Regions from separate parts of the Amycolatopsis sp. NPDC028719 genome, predicted to be linked through region 2. Evidence: predicted binding sites of a transcription regulator. Region 2 holds the regulator's gene; the other holds the start of a gene.
What was found. The regulator HspR, encoded in region 2, represses chaperone genes until heat shock. The targets are predictions, from matches to a motif close to ANNTTGAGTNNNNNNNACTCAANNT.

Region 1: lon (endopeptidase La) is a predicted target of HspR. The motif match lies at 3,221-3,245, and genes of this name have one in related genera.

What each region holds. Positions count from the first base shown of each region.
Region 1 covers NZ_JBVHUL010000010.1:344,815-354,326, reverse strand. The annotation lists gene ACZ4TR_RS38245 (putative bifunctional diguanylate cyclase/phosphodiesterase) at 1-149, opposite strand, end outside; gene ACZ4TR_RS38240 (GNAT family N-acetyltransferase) at 445-1,383, shown strand; gene ACZ4TR_RS38235 (SAM-dependent methyltransferase) at 1,454-2,308, shown strand; gene ACZ4TR_RS38230 (SAM-dependent methyltransferase) at 2,305-3,159, shown strand; gene lon (endopeptidase La) at 3,260-5,701, shown strand; tRNA gene ACZ4TR_RS38220 (tRNA-Tyr) at 5,952-6,034, opposite strand; gene ACZ4TR_RS38215 (YajQ family cyclic di-GMP-binding protein) at 6,165-6,656, shown strand; gene ACZ4TR_RS38210 (hypothetical protein) at 6,774-7,163, shown strand; gene ACZ4TR_RS38205 (hypothetical protein) at 7,246-7,911, opposite strand; gene ACZ4TR_RS38200 (sialidase family protein) at 8,099-9,235, shown strand; gene rfbA (glucose-1-phosphate thymidylyltransferase RfbA) at 9,287-9,512, shown strand, end outside.
Region 2 covers NZ_JBVHUL010000001.1:444,264-453,775, reverse strand. The annotation lists gene ACZ4TR_RS02185 (dienelactone hydrolase family protein) at 1-264, shown strand, start outside; gene ACZ4TR_RS02180 (lytic polysaccharide monooxygenase) at 410-1,159, shown strand; gene ACZ4TR_RS02175 (DUF305 domain-containing protein) at 1,156-1,689, shown strand; gene ACZ4TR_RS02170 (ABC-F family ATP-binding cassette domain-containing protein) at 1,957-3,513, shown strand; gene ACZ4TR_RS02165 (heat shock protein transcriptional repressor HspR) at 3,588-4,013, opposite strand; gene dnaJ (molecular chaperone DnaJ) at 4,019-5,188, opposite strand; gene grpE (nucleotide exchange factor GrpE) at 5,225-5,932, opposite strand; gene dnaK (molecular chaperone DnaK) at 5,929-7,806, opposite strand; gene ACZ4TR_RS02145 (alpha/beta hydrolase) at 7,987-9,429, opposite strand; gene ACZ4TR_RS02140 (hypothetical protein) at 9,497-9,512, opposite strand, start outside.

The sequences.
Region 1 (9,512 bases), on a different contig from region 2:
AGCCCGATGCTCAGGACGGCGAAGGTGTACGCGCGGAACCGGCGCTCGTCGGTGCGGGCTTCGGCGGATACGGGCGGTGTCCCGGAAGCGGCTCCCGGCCCGGGCTGCGCCTGTGCGACGGCGTCGCCGTGGGCGTTCGTGTCCGGCATCCGACCTTCCCTCCCGGCTTGTCCACCGGCACTGATCCGTGACTTCGGGTGTGGACAAGGGCCATACCGTACCCCGTAGGGCGTACCCGCGTCCCTTTCGAGACAGTAGGAGATCACCCCAGGGTTAACAATGCCTCGATGGCGCTGACCTGCGTGGACCAAGGGGTGAAACTCTGCGACAACCGGGGCTCCGCCCCGAGCCGGGGGCTTCGCCACCCGGACCCCCGGACGTGGGGTGCACGAAGCAGGGGTGGCTCCGTACGCACGCCAGTCCGAGTCGCGCTTCAATGTGCCCATGCACAGCGACGTGATTGCCACCGAACACGCGGCACGGCTCGCGGCGGTGGATCCCCTGCTCCCCGGTTCTCTTCCCTTCGAGGCGGCCGAAGGCGCCGTGGTGCTGGAGGTGGCGACCGCCGGCTCGGCCGCGTCCGGCCTCGCCTCGCGCATCCAGGTCGACCAGGACGCCCCCAACGCGCCGTGGCGGGCGCTGACCGAGCACCGGCTCGACCTCCAGCTCGCCGGCCCGCAGCCCGCGGCGGCCCTCGACGCCCTCCTCACCCGATGGGATGAACATTTGCGTGCGGTCGCCGAGCGTGGCGACACCGAGACCGCCGCGATCGTCCCGCGCGCCAGCCGGGACGCCGCCGGCACGCGGGAAATGCTGCACCACGGGTTCGCGCCGCTGCGGGTGATCGCGGTCCGCCCGGCCGACCGGACGGACCCGCCGGGCCCGCGTGGCACGCCCGGCGTCAAGATCCGCCGCGCCGAGCCCGGCGACCTCGAAACCGTCGTCTCGCTGGGGCTCGAGCTGCACTCCTTCGACGCGCAGTACGGCACGGTCAACCTGCGCCACGGCGTCGAGGACATCATGGCCAAGGACCTGGCCGAACAGCTGAACCGCCCGGAACCGCCGCTCTGGATCGCCGAGCTGTACGGGCGTCCGCTCGGCATGGTGAACGTCCAGCACCCCGGCGAGACCGGCTGGATCAGCGACCGGGTCGCGGCGGGCCGCGTCGGCTACCTGTCGTCGCTGGCCGTCGCGAAGGAGGCGCGGTCGTCCGGTGTCGGTACGGCGCTGGCCACCCACGCCCACCACGTCCTCGACGAAGAGGGCGCGGACGTCGTCCTCCTGCACCACGCGGCGGCGAACCCGCTGTCGACACCGTTCTGGTACGCGCAGGGGTACCGCCCGCTGTGGACGTACTGGCAGCGTCGCCCGGCCGTTCGGTGAACCACTGGCGGATTACCCCAGGTCGCCCGTCCTTATAGGGTGGTTCCCGGAGCAGTGAGGGGAGCCGGAAGTGACCGATCAGCGGGATTCCGCGCCGAGAGCACCCGAAGGCGTCGACACCGAGAAGCCGTCCGCGGCCCGGATCTACGACTGGTACCTGGGCGGCACGCAGAACTGGGCCGTGGACCGCGAGTTCGGCCGGCGCATGGAACAGCAGTGGCCGCTGGTGCGTCCCGGGTCGAAGCAGAACCGCGAGTTCATGAACCGCGCGGTGCGGGCGGCGCTGCGGGCCGGGATCCGGCAGTTCGTCGACCTCGGCTCCGGCGTCCCGACGGCCGGGAACGTGCACGAGGTCGTCGAGGCCGAGCTGCCCGAGGACCACGACGCGACGGTCGTGTACGTCGACTACGAGCCGGTCGCGGTCGCGCACGCGACGCTGATCCTCGAAGAGGAGGCGGCGACGGACTGGGCGGGCATCGTCCAGGCCGACATGCGGGACGCGAAGGCCGTGCTGCGCGCCGAAGAGACGCAGCGGCTCATCGACTTCTCGAAGCCCGTCTGCCTGATGATGATGGCGGTGCTGCACTTCGTCGGGCCGGACGACGACCCCATCGGCCTCCTCAAGGCCTACCGGGACAAGCTCGCACCCGGGAGCTGGCTGGCGATCTCGCAGATGAGCGAGGGCGACGGGACCGGCGAGTCGCTCGCGGGGCTGCGCTGGTTCGTCGAGCAGTACCGCAAGACCAGCAACCCGGTGTGGCTGCGCGACCGCGAGGAGATCGAGCCGCTGTTCGGCGACTGGCCGCTGCTCGAACCGGGCATCGTGCACCTGCCGGACTGGCGGCCGGACCGGAAGCTCAACGCGCTGGAAGCGGAAGCCCGCCCGTACGCGTGGTGCGGCATCGCGGAGAAGCCCGGCGGATGACCCCCGAGAACACAGCGCCGATCGCCCCGGCCGGGGTCGACACCGACAAGCCGTCCGCGGCCCGGGTGTACGACTGGTACCTCGGCGGGAACCACCACTGGGCGGTCGACCGCGAGTTCGGCCGGCGCGTGGAGAAGGTGTGGCCGCTGATCCGGCCGATCTCGCGGCAGAACCGGGCGTTCATGAACCGCGTGGTCTCGGCCGCGATGGACGTCGGTGTCCGCCAGTTCGTCGACCTGGGCTCCGGTGTGCCGACCGCGGGGAACGTGCACGAGATCGTCCGGGACCTGCTTCCCGAGGGTGAACGCGCGTCGGTCGTCTACGTCGACTACGAGCCGGTCGCGGCCGCGCATTCGCGGCTGATCCTGGAGAAGGAAGGCGCGACGGGCTGGGCGGGCCTGGTCGAGCGGGACATCCGGCGGCCGGAGGAGATCTTCGCCGACGACGTCGTGCAGGAGCTGATCGACTGGTCGCGGCCGGTGTGCCTGCTGATGATCACGGTGATGCACTTCGTCGGGCCGTCCGACGATCCCGAGGGCCTGATGGCGACGTACCGCTCGAAGCTCGCGCCGGGCAGCTGGCTGGCGCTGACGCACGGGACGTGCCGCGACGACGCGCCGCCCGAGCGCGCCGCGGAGGTGAAGCGGTTCATCGACGCCTACCGCGACACGTCGAACCCGGCGTGGCTGCGCTCGGCCGAGGAGCTGCTCCCCTGGTTCGGCGGCTGGCCGCTGCTTCCGCCGGGGATGACATCGTTGCCGGACTGGCGTCCCGAGGAGCCTCCGAACGTCATCGATCTCGAGACGCGGCCGTTCGCCTGGTGCGCCGTCGCGCGCCGACCAAGCCTCTGACCTGGACTTTCTTCCTTCGCTGTGGGCGAACGCACTCTCGGAAACAAACACACCCATCGGAGAGTTGAGCTAGGCAGACTCAACTACACGAGGAGTGCACATGTCCGACACCCGCCTCCTGCCCGTGCTCCCGCTCGATGACGACGTCGTGCTGCCGGGCATGGTCGTCCCGCTCGACCTCACCGACAGCGAGACGCGGGCCGCGGTGGAGTCCGCCCAGTCCAACACCCCCAGCCAGGCTTCGTTCCCCGGCATCCGGTCGACCGGCGCCACCAAGGCCGAAGTCCTGATCGTGCCGCGCGTCCACGGCGAGTACGCCGAGTTCGGCACCGTCGCCACGGTCGAGCGCATCGGCCGCGTGCCCGGTGGCAAGGCGGCCGTCCTGCTGCGCGGCACCGCCCGCGCGCTCGTCGGCCGGATGGCCGACGGCCCCGGCGCCGCCCGCTGGGTGCACGCCGAGGACGCCCCCGAGACCACGAACGACCGGACCGCGCAGCTCGCGGCCGAGTACAAGGCCGTCGTCATCTCGATCCTCCAGCAGCGCGGCGGCTGGCAGCTGATCGACGCCGTCCAGCAGGTCGAGGACGGATCCGCGATCGCCGACCTGTCCGGCAACGCGCCGTACCTCGACACCGAGCAGAAGCTCGAGCTGCTGACCACGCTCGACGTCAGCGCACGCCTGGAGAAGGCGCTCGAGTGGAGCAAGGAGCACCTCGCCGAGCTCGAGGTGACCGACACGATCCGCAAGGACGTCGCCGAGGGCATGGAGAAGCAGCAGAAGGAGTTCCTGCTGCGCCGCCAGCTCGAGGCCATCCGCAAGGAGCTCGGGGAGCTCGACGGCACCGCGCAGGACGACGACTACCGCGCCCGCGTCGAAGGCGCCGAACTGCCCGACGCCGTGAAGAAGGCCGCGCTGGCCGAGGTGGACAAGCTGGACCGTACGTCCGAGCAGTCCCCCGAGGGCGGCTGGATCCGCACCTGGCTGGACACCGTCCTGGAGCTGCCCTGGAACGAGCGCACCGAGGACAGCTACGACATCGCCGCCGCGCGAGCGGTTTTGGATGCCGACCACGCGGGCCTCGACGACGTCAAGGAACGCATCATCGAGTACTTGGCCGTGCGGAAGCGCCGCGCCGAGGCACTCTTTACCGCCGAGGCGCCATTCAACACAGCGGAATCGGGTCTCGGCCCAATCAACGGTCGGCGTTCCGGCGCGGTGCTCGCCCTCGCGGGCCCTCCCGGGGTCGGCAAGACGTCGCTGGGTGAGTCCGTCGCGAAGGCCATGGGCCGCAAGTTCGTCCGCGTGGCGCTGGGCGGCATCCGCGACGAGGCGGAGATCCGCGGCCACCGCCGCACCTACGTCGGCGCGCTGCCCGGCCGGATCGTCCGCGCCATCAAGGAAGCCGGCTCGATGAACCCGGTCGTGCTGCTCGACGAGATCGACAAGGTCGGCGCCGACTACCGCGGCGACCCGACCGCGGCGCTGCTCGAAGTGCTGGACCCGGAGCAGAACCACACGTTCCGCGACCACTACCTCGAGGTCGAGCTCGACCTGTCCGACGTCGTGTTCCTGGCGACGGCGAACGCGCTCGAGACCATCCCCGGCCCGCTGCTGGACCGCATGGAGCTCGTCACGCTGGACGGCTACACCGAGCACGAGAAGGTCACCATCGCCCGCGACCACCTGCTCCCCCGCGAGCTGGAACGCGCCGGCCTGGGCACGGCCGACGTCAGCCTGACCGACGCCGCGTTCAGCCGGATCGCCGCCGAGTACACCCGCGAGGCGGGCGTCCGCGACGCGAACCGCACGATCGCGAAGGTCCTGCGCAAGATCGCGACCAAGGTGGCCCTCGACGAGGTTTCGCTGCCGCTGACCGTGGACGCCGCGGATCTTCCCGATTACCTGGGCCGCCCGCGGCACATCCCGGAGTCGTCGCTGCCCGCGTCGACCCAGCGGACCGCGACCCCGGGTGTGGCCACCGGCTTGGCGGTCACCGGCGCCGGCGGTGACGTCCTCTACATCGAGGCGTCGCTGGCGGACCAGGAGTCCGGCGCGTCCGGGCTCCAGCTGACCGGCCAGCTCGGCGACGTGATGAAGGAGTCCGTCCAGATCGCGCTGTCCTACCTGCGGTCGCACGGCGCGGAGCTGGAGCTGCCGGTGGGTGACCTGCGCGAGCGCGGCATCCACGTCCACGTCCCGGCGGGCGCGGTCCCGAAGGACGGGCCGTCGGCGGGCGTCACGATGACGACGGCGCTGGCCTCGCTGCTCTCGGGCCGCGTGGTCCGGCCGGACGTCGCGATGACGGGCGAGGTGTCCCTCACGGGCCGCGTCCTCCCGATCGGCGGCGTGAAGCAGAAGCTGCTGGCGGCCCACCGGGCGGGGATGAAGACGGTGATCATCCCGCAGCGCAACGAGCCGGACCTGGACGACGTCCCGGCCGAGGTGCTGTCCCAGCTGGACGTCCACGCGGTGGCGAACGTCCGCGAGGTCCTGGAGCTCGCTTTGACCCCGGCTTCGACGCCGGTTCCCCAGGCGGCGTAACCCCGAACGCCGCCACCGAAGGCCCCCATTCTCCCGCGAATGGGGGCCTTCACCTTGTCCGAGCGGCTAAAGATCGCGCAGTCCGGCCGGCAACGCGGAAAGGTCAGCTGCGAGGCCCGCGAATTCGATTTCGAACCCACTTACGGGGACCGCGGCCGTGCAAGACACCGTGGCTCCGTGAAGGAATTGCACGGGCTGATTGCCGAACACAAAGACCCCGCAACCTGATCGAGGTTACGGGGTCTTGATGTGGCGGGTGAGGGATTCGAACCCCCGTAGGCGTAAGCCAACTGGTTTACAGCCAGTCCCCTTTGGCCACTCGGGTAACCCGCCTGGGGCCGGACGCGCCGACCGGGTAGAAGCTTACCCAACAGGTTCGAGCGGGGGTCAACCGGGATGCCCCTCCTCCGGTGGGGACTAGGCTGGGTGGCCCCTGACAAGCGAGTACGAGGTGTGAGGACACGTGGCGGATCCCTCTTTCGACGTCGTGAGCAAGGTCGACCGCCAGGAGGTGGACAACGCGCTGAACCAGGCAAGCAAGGAGCTCGGCACGCGCTTCGACTTCCGCGGCACCGGCACGACGATCAACTGGTCCGGCGAGGAGGCGATCGTGATCGAGTCCGAGACGGAGGAGCGCGCGCTGGCCGCGGTCGAGGTGTTCAAGGAGAAGCTGATCAAGCGCAGCATCTCCCTGAAGGCCTTCGAAGCCGACGAGCCGGCCCTGTCGGGCAAGATCTACAAGGTTTCGGGCAAGATCATCCAGGGCATCGCATCGGACAAGGCGAAGCAGATCGCGAAGTTCATCCGCGACGAGGGCCCGAAGGGCGTGCAGGCCCAGATCCAGGGCGACCAGCTGCGGGTGTCGGGCAAGAAGAAGGACCAGCTGCAGGACGTGATCGCGTTGCTGAAGGGCAAGGACTTCGAGATCGCGCTGCAGTTCACGAATTACCGGTGACACACCTTCGTTGACCTGCGGGTATCTGGTTTCAGGTGCCCGTGGGTACAACGTCGGTACAACCGAGCGCGCAGTCGGTCGTCCAGCAGGGGAGCGCGATCAACGGAAGCCACCGGCGTGATGGTCACCGATGCCGGGATGTTCGGGCTGTGGTCCCCGGCGTCGTCCGGCGACATCGTCGACTACGACACGTGGGAACCGGCACTGCTGGAAGAACGCCAATATCTCCTCGTGTCCTCGGAGCCGTACCTGTTCGTCACCCCCGGCGACGCCGTGATCAGCGGTATCGAGCATGTCGGGGCAGGGGGCGAGGCCGGCTTGCGCATCCCTCTGCCGCCGGGCCGGTGGAGCGTGACGATCGCCTTGATCGAATGGGACGCAGAACCTGGGCAGAGGGACATCAACGGACAGCCCGCACCGACCGCGCTGCCCGACTTCGCGCTGCTGATCAACCCAGAACAGGGCACCGGACGCCACCGGACCGAACTCCGGACGTTCGAACCATGAGCATCCCAGACGACGTCCTCGGACGTCGGTCTTCGCGACGCGCACGGTCTTGCGCGACGAACGCGGGCACCCGGGCGCCCGCTCAGGACGGCGTCACCGTCCAGCTCGCTTCGTACCCGTCCACCCGCAGATAAGCCGGACCTCGGACCTCCCGGTCCACGTCGACGTCGCCGATCTCGTTGACCAGCAGGTCGCCGTCCTCCTCCGAGTGCACCCACAGGGCGATGTTGCCGCGGGTCTTCGCCGAAAGCTTCACGTGCGTAACCCCCGCCGGCACGCGCAACACCGCGTCGCCCTTGCCTGACGTCGGTGCGCCCGGGGCCACCACCGGCAAGCTCCGGTAGTCCGCGATCGTTGCCGTCCAGGCCGCGTTCGCGTGGACCGTCACCTTTGTCGTCGGGCGGTCCGGTTCCGTGTTCAGCCACGTCGTGCCCTGGTACTTGCCGATCGCGTTGACCAGGCCGTACTCGCCGCCGTCCGTGTCGATCATCACGTTCGACGAGCACTTCGGGCAGTCGAACGTGAAGAAACCCAGCTGGTCCGCCGGCCACGTCGTCGCGAACTCGCCTTCGCCCTTGCCCGTGTGCGTCTCGGCAGGCACGTCGCGAAGCGCCGGAGCCGCTGATGTCGTGGGTGCGGGAACCGGGACCGGCTCCGAAGAAGTCTCGATCGTGCCGAACCCCGTCGTCGGCCCGCACGCCGACGTCAACGCCACCGCCGCCACAACGCAGGCAAGCCGGAATCTCATCGTCCCCCCTCGGAACCGTCTGGTGATCTTTCGGCGCGCAAGACCACGGCGTTACCGTCGCCGTGCGTGAGCGATCACCCGGACGGGCAGAGCAAACCGCTCGAAAGCGCGAATGCCCGCGTGACTGTCCACGAAGGATCCGGACCGCGTGCTGTAATCGCGCGGTCACCATGTGGAGAGGGTCAGGATGCGCCGCTTGCTCGCCTTCGTGCTGTCACTCACCGTGATCGGCGCGACACTGACCCCGGCGAGCGCCGCCGAGCGCAAGCTGCTGCTGCCCGGCCTCGGCTCCTACGCGCGCCTCGTCCGGCTCGACCACTCGATCTTCGGCCGCGGGCACATCATCGCGGCGCTGACCAGCGAAGACGCCGGGGGCAAGTTCACGCCCGTCATGGAGAGCACCGACGAGGGCGAGACGTTCCACCAGCTCGGCGCCATCCACGACCCCGACGGCCGGTACGGCATGTGCTGCGGCACGCTCTACGAACTGCCGCAGCGGGTCGGCCGGCTCCGCGCGGGCACCCTGCTCTGGGCCGCTTCCTACCGGCAGGACGCCGGCGCGCAGCGGCGCGTCGGGATCAAGGTCTGGGCCAGCAAGGACGGCGGCCGTTCGTGGAGCTTCCTGGCCGAGCCCGCCCGCTCGCACAACATCGACGGCATCTGGGAGCCCGAGTTCACCGTCGACGCCGGCGGCACGCTCTGGCTCCACTTCGCCGACGAGACGCAGGCACCGAAGTACGCGCAGGTCCTCAACCGCGTCGCCTCGACCGACGGCGTGCACTGGGGCACCAAGCAGCTCACCCTGGCCATCCCGCCGGACCGGGTCCGGCCCGGGATGCCGATCATCCGCAGGCTGCCCGACGGCCGCTACTACTTCGCCTACGAAATCTGCAACTTCCGCGACCGCTACTGCGACCCGTACTTCAAGATCTCCCCCGATGGCGCCAACTGGGGCAGCCCCACCGATCCCGGCACTCGCGTCGAAACCGCGAACGGCAACTACTTCCAGCACGCGCAGACGATCACGCTCTTCCCCGGCGGCCCGAACGGCGTGCGGATCGTCATGGTCGGGCAGATCTACACCAACGCGAAGGGCCAGCCGCAGCCGAAGAACGGCCAGGTGCTGCTGGCGAACGACAACTTCGGCGCCGGCAACTGGTACGAGCTGCCCGCCCCGGTGCACATCACCGGCATCTACAACAACTTCTGCCCGAACTACTCCTCGACGCTGCTGCCGGTCGACGACGGGAAGAACGTGCTCGAGATCGCCACCGAGTACAACCTCGGCTGCAAGGCCTACTTCGGCAAGGGACCGGCTTTCTGATCCCGCCCGGCCCGTAGGGTGGGGCCGACGCCGGACTCGAGGAGGCAGTTCATGAAGGGCATCGTGCTGGCCGGAGGCAGCGGGACACGCCTGCACCCGATCACCCAGGCGGTGTCGAAGCAGCTGCTGCCGGTCTACGACAAACCGATGGTCTACTACCCGATCTCGGTGCTGATGCTGGCCGGGATCCGCGAGATCCTCGTCATCTCCACCCCCGCCGACCTGCCGATGTTCCGCAAGCTGCTCGGCAACGGCGACCAGTTCGGCCTCGCGTTCT
Region 2 (9,512 bases):
TTCGGCAAGAAGGACTTCTCGCTGCGCGGCGCGGCGGCGAAGCTCGAGACGGCGCTCACCGAGCGTGAAATCCCGCACGACGTCAAGGAGTACGCCGGCGCGAGTCACGGGTTCGCCAACAAGATCGAGGTCGCGGCACCGCTCAACCTGCTGCTCAAGGTCGTCGGGTTCACTTACCACCACGAAGCGTCCGAAGACGCGTGGCGCCGAGTGACGTCTTTCTTCGGCGAACACCTGCAGCAACCGGCCCGACCTTCGCACTGAGCCGAGCGGGCTAGCGTTTCTGCTGAACGGCTGTAGTTGATTGACCGTTGTGCCCGAATCGCTTTATGGTCTAGACCACGTCTTCCCCGGACGTGCTCGTTCGTCCTCCCTCCGGAACAACGCTGTTCCCCCTCGAGGAGCCGAAATGACCCTTAAGCGAAAGCTTTTCGCGGCCGCAGCCGGCGCTCTCCTCGCCCCGGTGCTGGTCGTCGTCCTCCCCGCCACCTCCGCGAGTGCCCACGGATACATCTCCGACCCGCCCAGCCGGCAGGCCAACTGCGCGGCCGGGAAGGTCCCGAACTGCGGGCAGATCGTCTACGAACCCCAGAGCGTCGAAGGTCCCAAGGGCCTGCGCAGCTGCAACGCCGGGTTGGGGCAGTTCGCCGAGCTGGCCGACGAGTCGAAGCCCTGGCCGGCCAAGTCGGTCGGCACGACGGTGACGTTCAACTGGGTGTTCACCGCCCGGCACGCCACCTCGAACTACGAGTACTACATCGGCGGCACGCGCGTCGCGAACATCCCCGGCAACAACCAGCAGCCGCCGGCGACCGTGCAGCACACGGTGAACCTGGCCGGCTATTCGGGCCGGGTCAAGGTGCTGGCGATCTGGAACATCTCCGACACGGCCAACGCGTTCTACAGCTGCGTCGACCTCCAGATCGGCGGCGGCGGAACTCCGCCGCCGACCACCACGACCCCGCCCCCGACGACGACCCGGCCGCCGACCGCGACCCCGACCACACCGCCCTCGAGCGGCACGTGGGCGGCGGGAACGGCGTACAAGGCCGGCGACGTGGTGACCTACGGCGGCGCGAGCTACCGCTGCCTGCAGCCGCACACGGCGATCGCGGGCTGGGAGCCGCCGAACACCCCGGCGCTCTGGCAGCGCCAGTGAGAGTGGTGCTGGCCGTCGTCGCGCTGCTGCTGACCGGCTGCGGCGCGACGGCGGCCCCACCCACGTACAACGCGGCGGACGTGATGTTCCTGCAGATGCTGATCCCCCAGAACCAGCAGGGCATCGAGATCGTCCGCCTGGCCACGAACCACCCGTTGCCGCCGGCGGTGAAGGAACTGGCGGCGGCGATCGAATCGACGCAGCGCACCGAAGTGGACGACATGCGGAACTGGCTTCGCGCCTGGTCCCAGCCCGAGACGATGGACATGAACCCCCAGGCCCACGCGGGCCACGGCGGCATGAAGATGACATCGCCGGACCTGGTGGGCACGCTCCGGTCGGCGCCCGACGCGGAGTTTCCCCGCAAGTTCCTCGACGTGCTGACCGGCCAGCAGCAGGGAGCGATCGAGCTGGCCCAGACGGAGAACTCGGCGAACGGCGGGGTCAACGCCCAGGCCCGTGATCTGGCCCGGCGGGTCATCGAGTCGCGGTCCGCCGAGGTGAAGCAGCTGTTGAACTTCAAGGTTTGACGACCCCCCGCGTTCTGGGGTGCCGGCCGCGAGCAGCCTCCTGCCGGGCCGCTCGCGGCCGGCTGCGCTTCGGGCCGAAATTCGGTTGGCCGTGCCTCAGCGTCGCGTTAGCCTCGCGATCATGATGTTCTCCCGCACCGTCTTCGCGAGGTTGCGCACCCGCCGCTGACGGCGGCGCACCGATCTCCTTCCCTGCCCGCCGTTCCGGCCTTCGCCGGGCGGCCGCTTTCGTGCTGCCCGGCTCCCTCCAGAGCTGCGGAGCATCTTTTGACTTCCCCCCTGCCCGAATCCGCCCACCTGCGCGCGGAGCGCGTCGGCGTCACGCTCGGCTCGCGCCGCGTCCTGCACGACGTGAGCGTCACCGTTTCGGCCCGGTCCCGGCTGGCGATCGTCGGCGAGAACGGGCGCGGCAAGACCACCCTGCTGCACGTCCTCGCCGGGGTGCGCGCGCCCGACCACGGCACCGTCCAGCGGACGGGCACCGTCGGCGTCGCCCGGCAGGCGCTGCCCTTCCGGTCCGGCGAAACCGTCGGCACGCTGACCACCGAGGCGTTGCGCGAAGCCCACGACGCCTTGCGAGCGCTCGATGCGGCCACCGCGAATTTCACCGAGGACCGCTACGCCACCGCGCTCGACGCGGCCACGCGCCTCGACGCGTGGGACGCCGAACGCCGCGTCGACGTCGCCCTCGAAGCCCTCGGCGCCTGCACCGACCGGACCCGCGAACTCGGCACGCTTTCGGTCGGGCAGCGCTACCGCGTGCGCCTGGCCTGCCTGCTCGGTGCGCGGCACGACTTCCTGCTGCTCGACGAGCCCGGCAACCACCTCGACGCCGGCGGCCTCGCGTTCTTGACTGACCGGCTGCGCGGCCACGACGGCGGCGTCGCACTGGTCAGCCACGACCGCGCGCTGCTCAGCGACGTCGCGACCGAGTTCCTCGATCTCGACCCCAGCCAGGACGGCCGCCCGCGCAGCTACGCCGGCGGCTATTCGGCCTGGCAGGACGGCCGCCGCCGGGACCGCGAACGCTGGGTGCAGGAGTTCGAGGAGCAGCAGGACACGCACCGGCAGCTCACCCTCGCGGTGACGCAGGCGCGTGCCCGGCTCAGCACCGGCTGGCGGCCGGACAAGGGCACCGGGCGGCACCAGCGCCAGTCCCGCGCGCCCGGTGTCGTCCAGGCGCTCAACCGGGAGCGGGCGGCGCTGGAGGCGCATCGCGTGACCGTGCCCGAGCCGCCGTTGTCGTTGCGGTGGCCCGATCTCGGCTCCGGCGCGCGAGCACTGGTCCGCCTGCACGACGTCGGCGTCGCCGGTCGCCTCGCCGGCCCGGTGACGCTGTCCCTCGACCGCGGCGACCGCCTCCTCGTCACCGGCGAAAACGGCGCGGGCAAGTCGACGCTGCTGTCTGCGCTCGCCGGCGAACTCACGCCGACGACGGGTTCGGTCCGGCACCTGCCCGGCGCGAAAGTGGCCCTGATCGGCCAGGAAGTCCCGGCATGGCCGGAAGAACTCACCGCCCGCCGGCTGTTCGAGCGTGCGGGCCTCCCGTTTTCGGCCATGGGCCTGCTCGACGCGGAATCCCTGCGCACGCCGGTCGGCCGCATGTCCCAGGGCCAGCAGCGGCGGCTCGACCTGGCGCTGCGGCTGGCCGGACGCCCGGACCTGCTGGTGTTCGACGAGCCGACCAACCACCTGTCGGCGGTGCTCGTCGAGGAGCTGACCGAGGCCCTGCTCGAAACCCCGGCCGCGGTGGTCGTCGCGACGCACGACCGGCGAATGCTGCGCGACCTCGCGGCCTGGCCGCGCCTGGCGCTCGGGGGCTGAAAGCCGTGAAGGCCCCCTTACCGGCTCTTATAGCCGGTAAGGGGGCCTTCACGGACTTGCGATCCAGCGGGGGCTCAGCGGCGCTTGGGACGCCAGACCACCATCGCCGTCTGCTGGTTGAGCGGCACCAGATCCCGGCGGTACGACGCGTGCGCCGCCGCCGCGGCCTGCTCGCCCGCGGCGTACGCCGCGGCCAGCTCTTCGGTCAGCTCCGCGAGCCGGGCCCGCAGCGCGTCGACCTGGTTCTCCAGCTCGATGATGCGCTTGATGCCGGCCAGGTTGACGCCGTCCTCTTGCGACAGGCGCTGGACTTCGCGCAGTAGCGCGATGTCGCGCATCGAGTAGCGCCGCCCGCCACCGGACGTGCGGCCCGGCGACACCAGGCCCTGCCGGTCGTAGGTGCGCAACGTCTGCGCGTGCATCCCCGCGAGCTGGGCCGCCACCGAGATGACGAACACGGGGGTCTCTTCGTCCCCTTCCTGGGGGATCCCGCCGAACATCCCACTCACCTGCCTTCGAGCAGCTCAGTGATCTCGGGCCGGGGGTCGTGCCCGGCCATCGCCTCGGCGTACGCCTGCAGTGCTTCGCGCGCCTTGTCGTCCAGTTTGGCGGGAATCGCCGCGGTGAGGGTGACGAGCAGATCACCTTGTGAGCCGTCGCGCTTGGCGATGCCCTTGCCGCGCACGCGCAGCACCCGTCCGCTCGCGGTGCCCGGCGGCACCTTGAGCGAGACCTTGCCTTCGAGCGTCGGCACCGTGATCGTGGTGCCGAGCGTGAGCTCGGTGAAGTCCACCGGCACGGAGATCGTCAGGTCGAGGCCCTTGCGCCCGAACAGCGGGTGCGGAGCGACGTGCACCCGGACGTAAAGGTCACCCGCCTGCGCACCACCCCGGCCCGGCTCGCCCTGGCCGGCCAGCCGGATCCGCTGGTCGTCGTCGACGCCCGACGGGATCCGGACGGTCAGCGTGCGGGTCCGCGTGCTGACCCCTTCGCCGCCGCACTCGGGGCACGGGTCGTCGATGATCTGCCCGCGCCCGCGGCAGTCGCGGCACGGCTCCGAGAACGCGAACGCACCCTGGCTCCGGCTGACCAATCCCGAACCGGAACAGGTCGGACAGGTCCGCGGCGACGTGCCCGGCTTCGCGCCGTTGCCGCCGCACGTCGAACAGGTCGCCGGGCTCGACAGCCGCAGCGGCAGGGTCGCGCCCTTGACCGCCTCGGTGAAGTCGATCCGGACGTCCGTCTCGACGTCGGCCCCGCGCTGCGGCCGGTTCGCCGTCGCGCCCGCCGACGCCCGGCCACGGCCGAAGAGCCCGCCGAGGATGTCGCCGAGCCCGCCGAAACCCTGCTGCTGACCCGCGCCGGCCTGGCCGAAGATGTCGCCCATGTCGAAGCTGCCGCCACCGCCGCCACCGGGGAAGTTGAACCCGCCCCCGCCGCCGAACAGCCGCCGCGCCTCGTCGTACTCCTTGCGCTTGCTCGCGTCGGAGAGCACGCCGTAGGCCTCGGAGACCGCCTTGAACTTCTGCTCCGCCTGCGCGTTGCCGGAGTTCGCGTCCGGGTGGTTCTCCTTGGCCAGCTTGCGGTAGGCCTTCTTGATCTCGTCCGCCGTGGCGTCGGAGGAGACGCCCAGTTCGCGGTAGAAATCCTTACCGACCCATTCCCGAGCACTCATCGGGCGCCTCCTCCTTCCAGCTCAACCGGATACTGCTTACTGCTGCTGCTCATCGAGTCCGCCGTCGAGTGGCAGCTCGCCACCGACGGGCGGGTGCTCCGCCGGGCCACCGGGCTCGTGGTCGGTGACCCCGACCAGTGCCGCCCGCAGGACCCGGTCGCCGAAGCGGTAGCCGCGGCGCATGACCACGGTCACCGTCGGGCCCGCCACGTCCGGCGAGGTGTTGTGCTGCACGGCCTCGTGCACGCTCGGGTCGAAGGCCTCGCCCTCGCTGCCGAACGACTCGAGCCCCGCGCGCTGCAGGCCGCTGATCAGCTTGTCGCCGACGGCCTTGAACGCCCCGGTGAGGTCACCGTGCTGCTCGGCCCGCTCGAGGTCGTCGAGCAGCGGCAGCAGGTCGTTCACCACGGTCGCCTTGGCACCGAGCACGACCGCCTCGCGGTCACGCTCGACGCGCTTCCGGTAGTTGGCGTACTCGGCCTGCAGTCGCTGGAGGTCGGCGGTGCGCTCGGCCAGCTCCTTCTCGATGTCGGAAACGACCGACACCGAATCGTCCACAATGGACTCGCCGAGCGAGGGGCCCGCGTGCTCGACGGGGGCCTCCTCCGGCTCCGGCGCGGCGTGGGCCGGACCGGGCGGGCGAACCTGCCCGGTCTGGGGGTCCACCCGCCGCCGATCCCGCACGACCACCGGCTCCTCGGGGCCGCGGCCCTGGTTCTCGGATTCGTCGTAGCTGTGGGTCACTTCTTCTCGTCCTCTTCGACGATCTCGGCGTCCACCACGTCATCGGCCTTGGCCTGGCCGCCGGCCGCACCGGCGTCGCCACCGGCCGCCCCCGCGGCACCGGCACCGGCCGCACCGGCCGCCGCGTCGGCGTTCGCGTTGGCGTACAGAGCGGTGCCCAGCTCCTGCGAAGCGGTGTTCAGCTTCTCGATCGACTCGCGGATCTTGGCCGAGTCGGTGCCCTTGAGCGCCTCGTTCGACTCGTCGATCGCGGACTTGACCTTGGCCTTGAGGTCGTCGGGCAGCTTGTCGTCGTTGTCCTTGAGGAACTTCTCGGTCTGGTAGACCAGCGTCTCGGCCTGGTTGCGGGTCTCGGCCTCTTCGCGACGGGTCTTGTCCTCCTCGGCGTGCGCCTCGGCGTCCTTGACCATCCGCTCGATGTCGTCCTTCGGCAGCGCGGAGCCACCGGTGATCGTCATCGACTGCTCCTTGTTCGTGCCCAGGTCCTTGGCCAGGACGTGCACGATGCCGTTCGCGTCGATGTCGAAGGTGACCTCGATCTGCGGCACGCCACGCGGGGCGGGCGGGAGACCGGTCAGCTCGAACATGCCGAGCTTCTTGTTGTGCGCGGCGATCTCGCGCTCACCCTGGAACACCTGGATCTGCACCGACGGCTGGTTGTCGTCCGCGGTGGAGAAGATCTCCGAACGCTTGGTCGGGATCGTGGTGTTGCGCTCGATGAGCTTGGTGAACACGCCACCCTTGGTCTCGATGCCCAGCGACAGCGGGGTCACGTCCAGCAGCAGGACGTCCTTGACCTCGCCCTTCAGGACACCGGCCTGCAGCGCCGCGCCGACCGCGACGACCTCGTCCGGGTTCACGCCCTTGTTCGGCTCGCGCCCGCCGGTCAGCTCCTTGACCAGGTCCGACACGGCCGGCATGCGGGTGGAACCACCGACGAGCACGACGTGGTCGATGTCGCCGACGGCGATGCCCGCGTCACGGATGACGTTGTTGAACGGGTTCCGGGTGCGCTCGAGCAGGTCCGAGGTGATCTTCTGGAACTCGGCGCGGGAAAGCTGCTCGTCGAGGAACAGCGGGTTCTTGTCGGCGTCGACCGTGATGTAGGGCAGGTTGATGCCGGCCGAGTTCGAGCTGGACAGCTCGATCTTCGCCTTCTCCGCCGCCTCGCGGATGCGCTGCAGCGCCATCTTGTCCTTGGTCAGGTCGATGCCGTTCGCGGCCTTGAACTTGTCGACCAGCCACTTGACGATGCGCTCGTCCCAGTCGTCACCACCGAGGTGGTTGTCACCGGAGGTCGCGCGGACCTCGACGACGCCCTCGCCGATCTCCAGCAGCGAGACGTCGAAGGTGCCACCACCGAGGTCGAAGACCAGGATGGTCTGCTCCTTCTCGCCCTTGTCCAGGCCGTACGCCAGCGCGGCGGCGGTCGGCTCGTTGACGATGCGGAGCACGTTCAGGCCGGCGATCTGCCCGGCCTCCTTGGTGGCCTGCCGCTGCGCGTCCTCGAAGTACGCCGGGACGGTGATCACCGCGTCGGTGATGGTCTCGCCCAGGTACGCCTCGGCGTCGCGCTTGAGCTTCATCAGCACCCGGGCGCTGATCTCCTGCGACGTGTAGTTCTTGCCGTCGATCTCGGTCTTCCAGTCGGTGCCGATGTGCCGCTTCACGGACCGGATCGTCCGGTCGACGTTCGTCACGGCCTGGTTCTTCGCCGGCTGACCGGTCAGCACTTCGCCGTTCTTGGCGAAGGCGACGATCGAAGGGGTGGTCCGGGAGCCTTCCGAGTTGGCGATGACCGTCGGCTCGCCGCCCTCAAGGACGGCGACGACCGAGTTGGTCGTGCCGAGGTCGATGCCGACCGCTCGCGCCATGGTGCTTTCCTCCTGTGTAAGCCTGCTCTGGTTCGTGACCTGCACGTTCTTCCTCGCCTTGAGCGAGGCTCTGGCAAGTTTAGTCAGGCCTTCGTGCGCCCCGTCAAGTCGGACTTGAGTCGACTGCACTCAACCTTCGTATCCAGCCTAACGAGCCGGTCCGGGTTCTTGTTCCCGGGTTCAGCGGCAGATGTGGCCGCGGCCGGGTGTGACACCGCTCACCAGGTAGTCCACCTCGGCCGCGCGGGCGCACGCCGAGTTGAACAGCCCCGTGTGGCCGTCGTCGGTGCGGGTCAGCAACGCCGCGCCGCCGATGCTCGCCGCCAGGCCGCGGGCCCAGGCCAGCGGCGTCGCCGGGTCGTGGGCGCCACCGACCACCAGGATCGGCGGGGCGCCGTGGACCGGGTGCGGTTGTGGTGGGTTCTTCGCCGGGACCGGCCAGCCCGTGCAGCCGCTGGTGAAGTCCCAGTACTCCGAGTACCGCCAGCTGTGCGGCGCCACCGCGCGGAGCAGTCCGGCCATCGCCCCCAGGTCCGCCGGACCGGTGAACGGCGACGGGAAGTCGTGACAGCCGATCGCCCGGTACGCGCCGTAGATCGGGGACCGGAACTGGTTCCGCTCGGTCAGCCCCTTGGCGTCGGGGAACTCGCCGCCGGCCGCGGCCAGCGCCTTGCCCAGCGCCGGCCACTCTTCCCGGATGTAGAGGTGGTTGTAGACGCCGGCCGAGATCTCGTCGGCCGTCGCCGACCGGCCCAGGTCGCTCGCCCACACCGCGCCACGCGCCGCCCGGGCCACGACGTCGTCGTAGAAGCGCAGGACGTCCCGGCCACGCAGGACGCAGCCGGCCGAGCCACGGCACCAGTCGGCGAACCGGACCAGCGCGTCTTCGGTCGCCGCGGCCTCTTCGAGGATCGCCTGCCGCAGCGGCCGGGCATGATCGATCGCGCCGTCGAGCACCATCGTGCGCACCCGGCCGGAGTGCTTCGACGCGTAGACCGCGCCCAGCTCGGTGCCGTACGACAGGCCCAGCCACGAGATCTTCGGCTCGCCGAGCGCCACGCGGATCGTCTCGATGTCCTCGGCCGCGCTCTGCGTGTCCGCGTTCGCCAGCAACGGCCCGGTGCGGGCCAGGCAGTCCTCGCCCGCCGCGCGGTTGTGCGCCACCAGCGCGTCGAACCCCGGCCGGGACGACGGGAACCGGTCGAGCGCCGGATCGAACAGCGTCGCCGGGTCACACGTGATGCGGGGTGTGCTGAACCAGTCGCCGCGCGGGTCGAAACCCACGACGTCGAACCGCTGCCGCAGCCGCGCGAGGTCCGGCGACGCCAGTCCGCCGAACTGCACGAACCCGACGCCGGAGCCGCCCGGCCCGCCCGGGTTCACCAGCAGGGAGCCGATCCGCCCGCCCGGATCGAGCGCGGGCAGCCGGGCCAGCGCGAGCCGCGCCGACCCGAGCTCCGGCCTGGCGCGGTCGATCGGCACGTCGACCGTGGCACATTCGGCTGTCGGTTCCTGCTGTGTCGCGCACGGCTGCCACCCCAGCGGAGACGCTGAAGCGACGGCCGGTACCGCCGCCATGAGCACGACCGCCGCGATGACCGCGACGACCCGGCGCACGTCCATGATCTTGATCCTCCCCCTGCACGCCGTCCTTCGGCGTGCTCCCTTCCTAACAGCGACCACCGACGATTCAGGAGCGGTGGCCG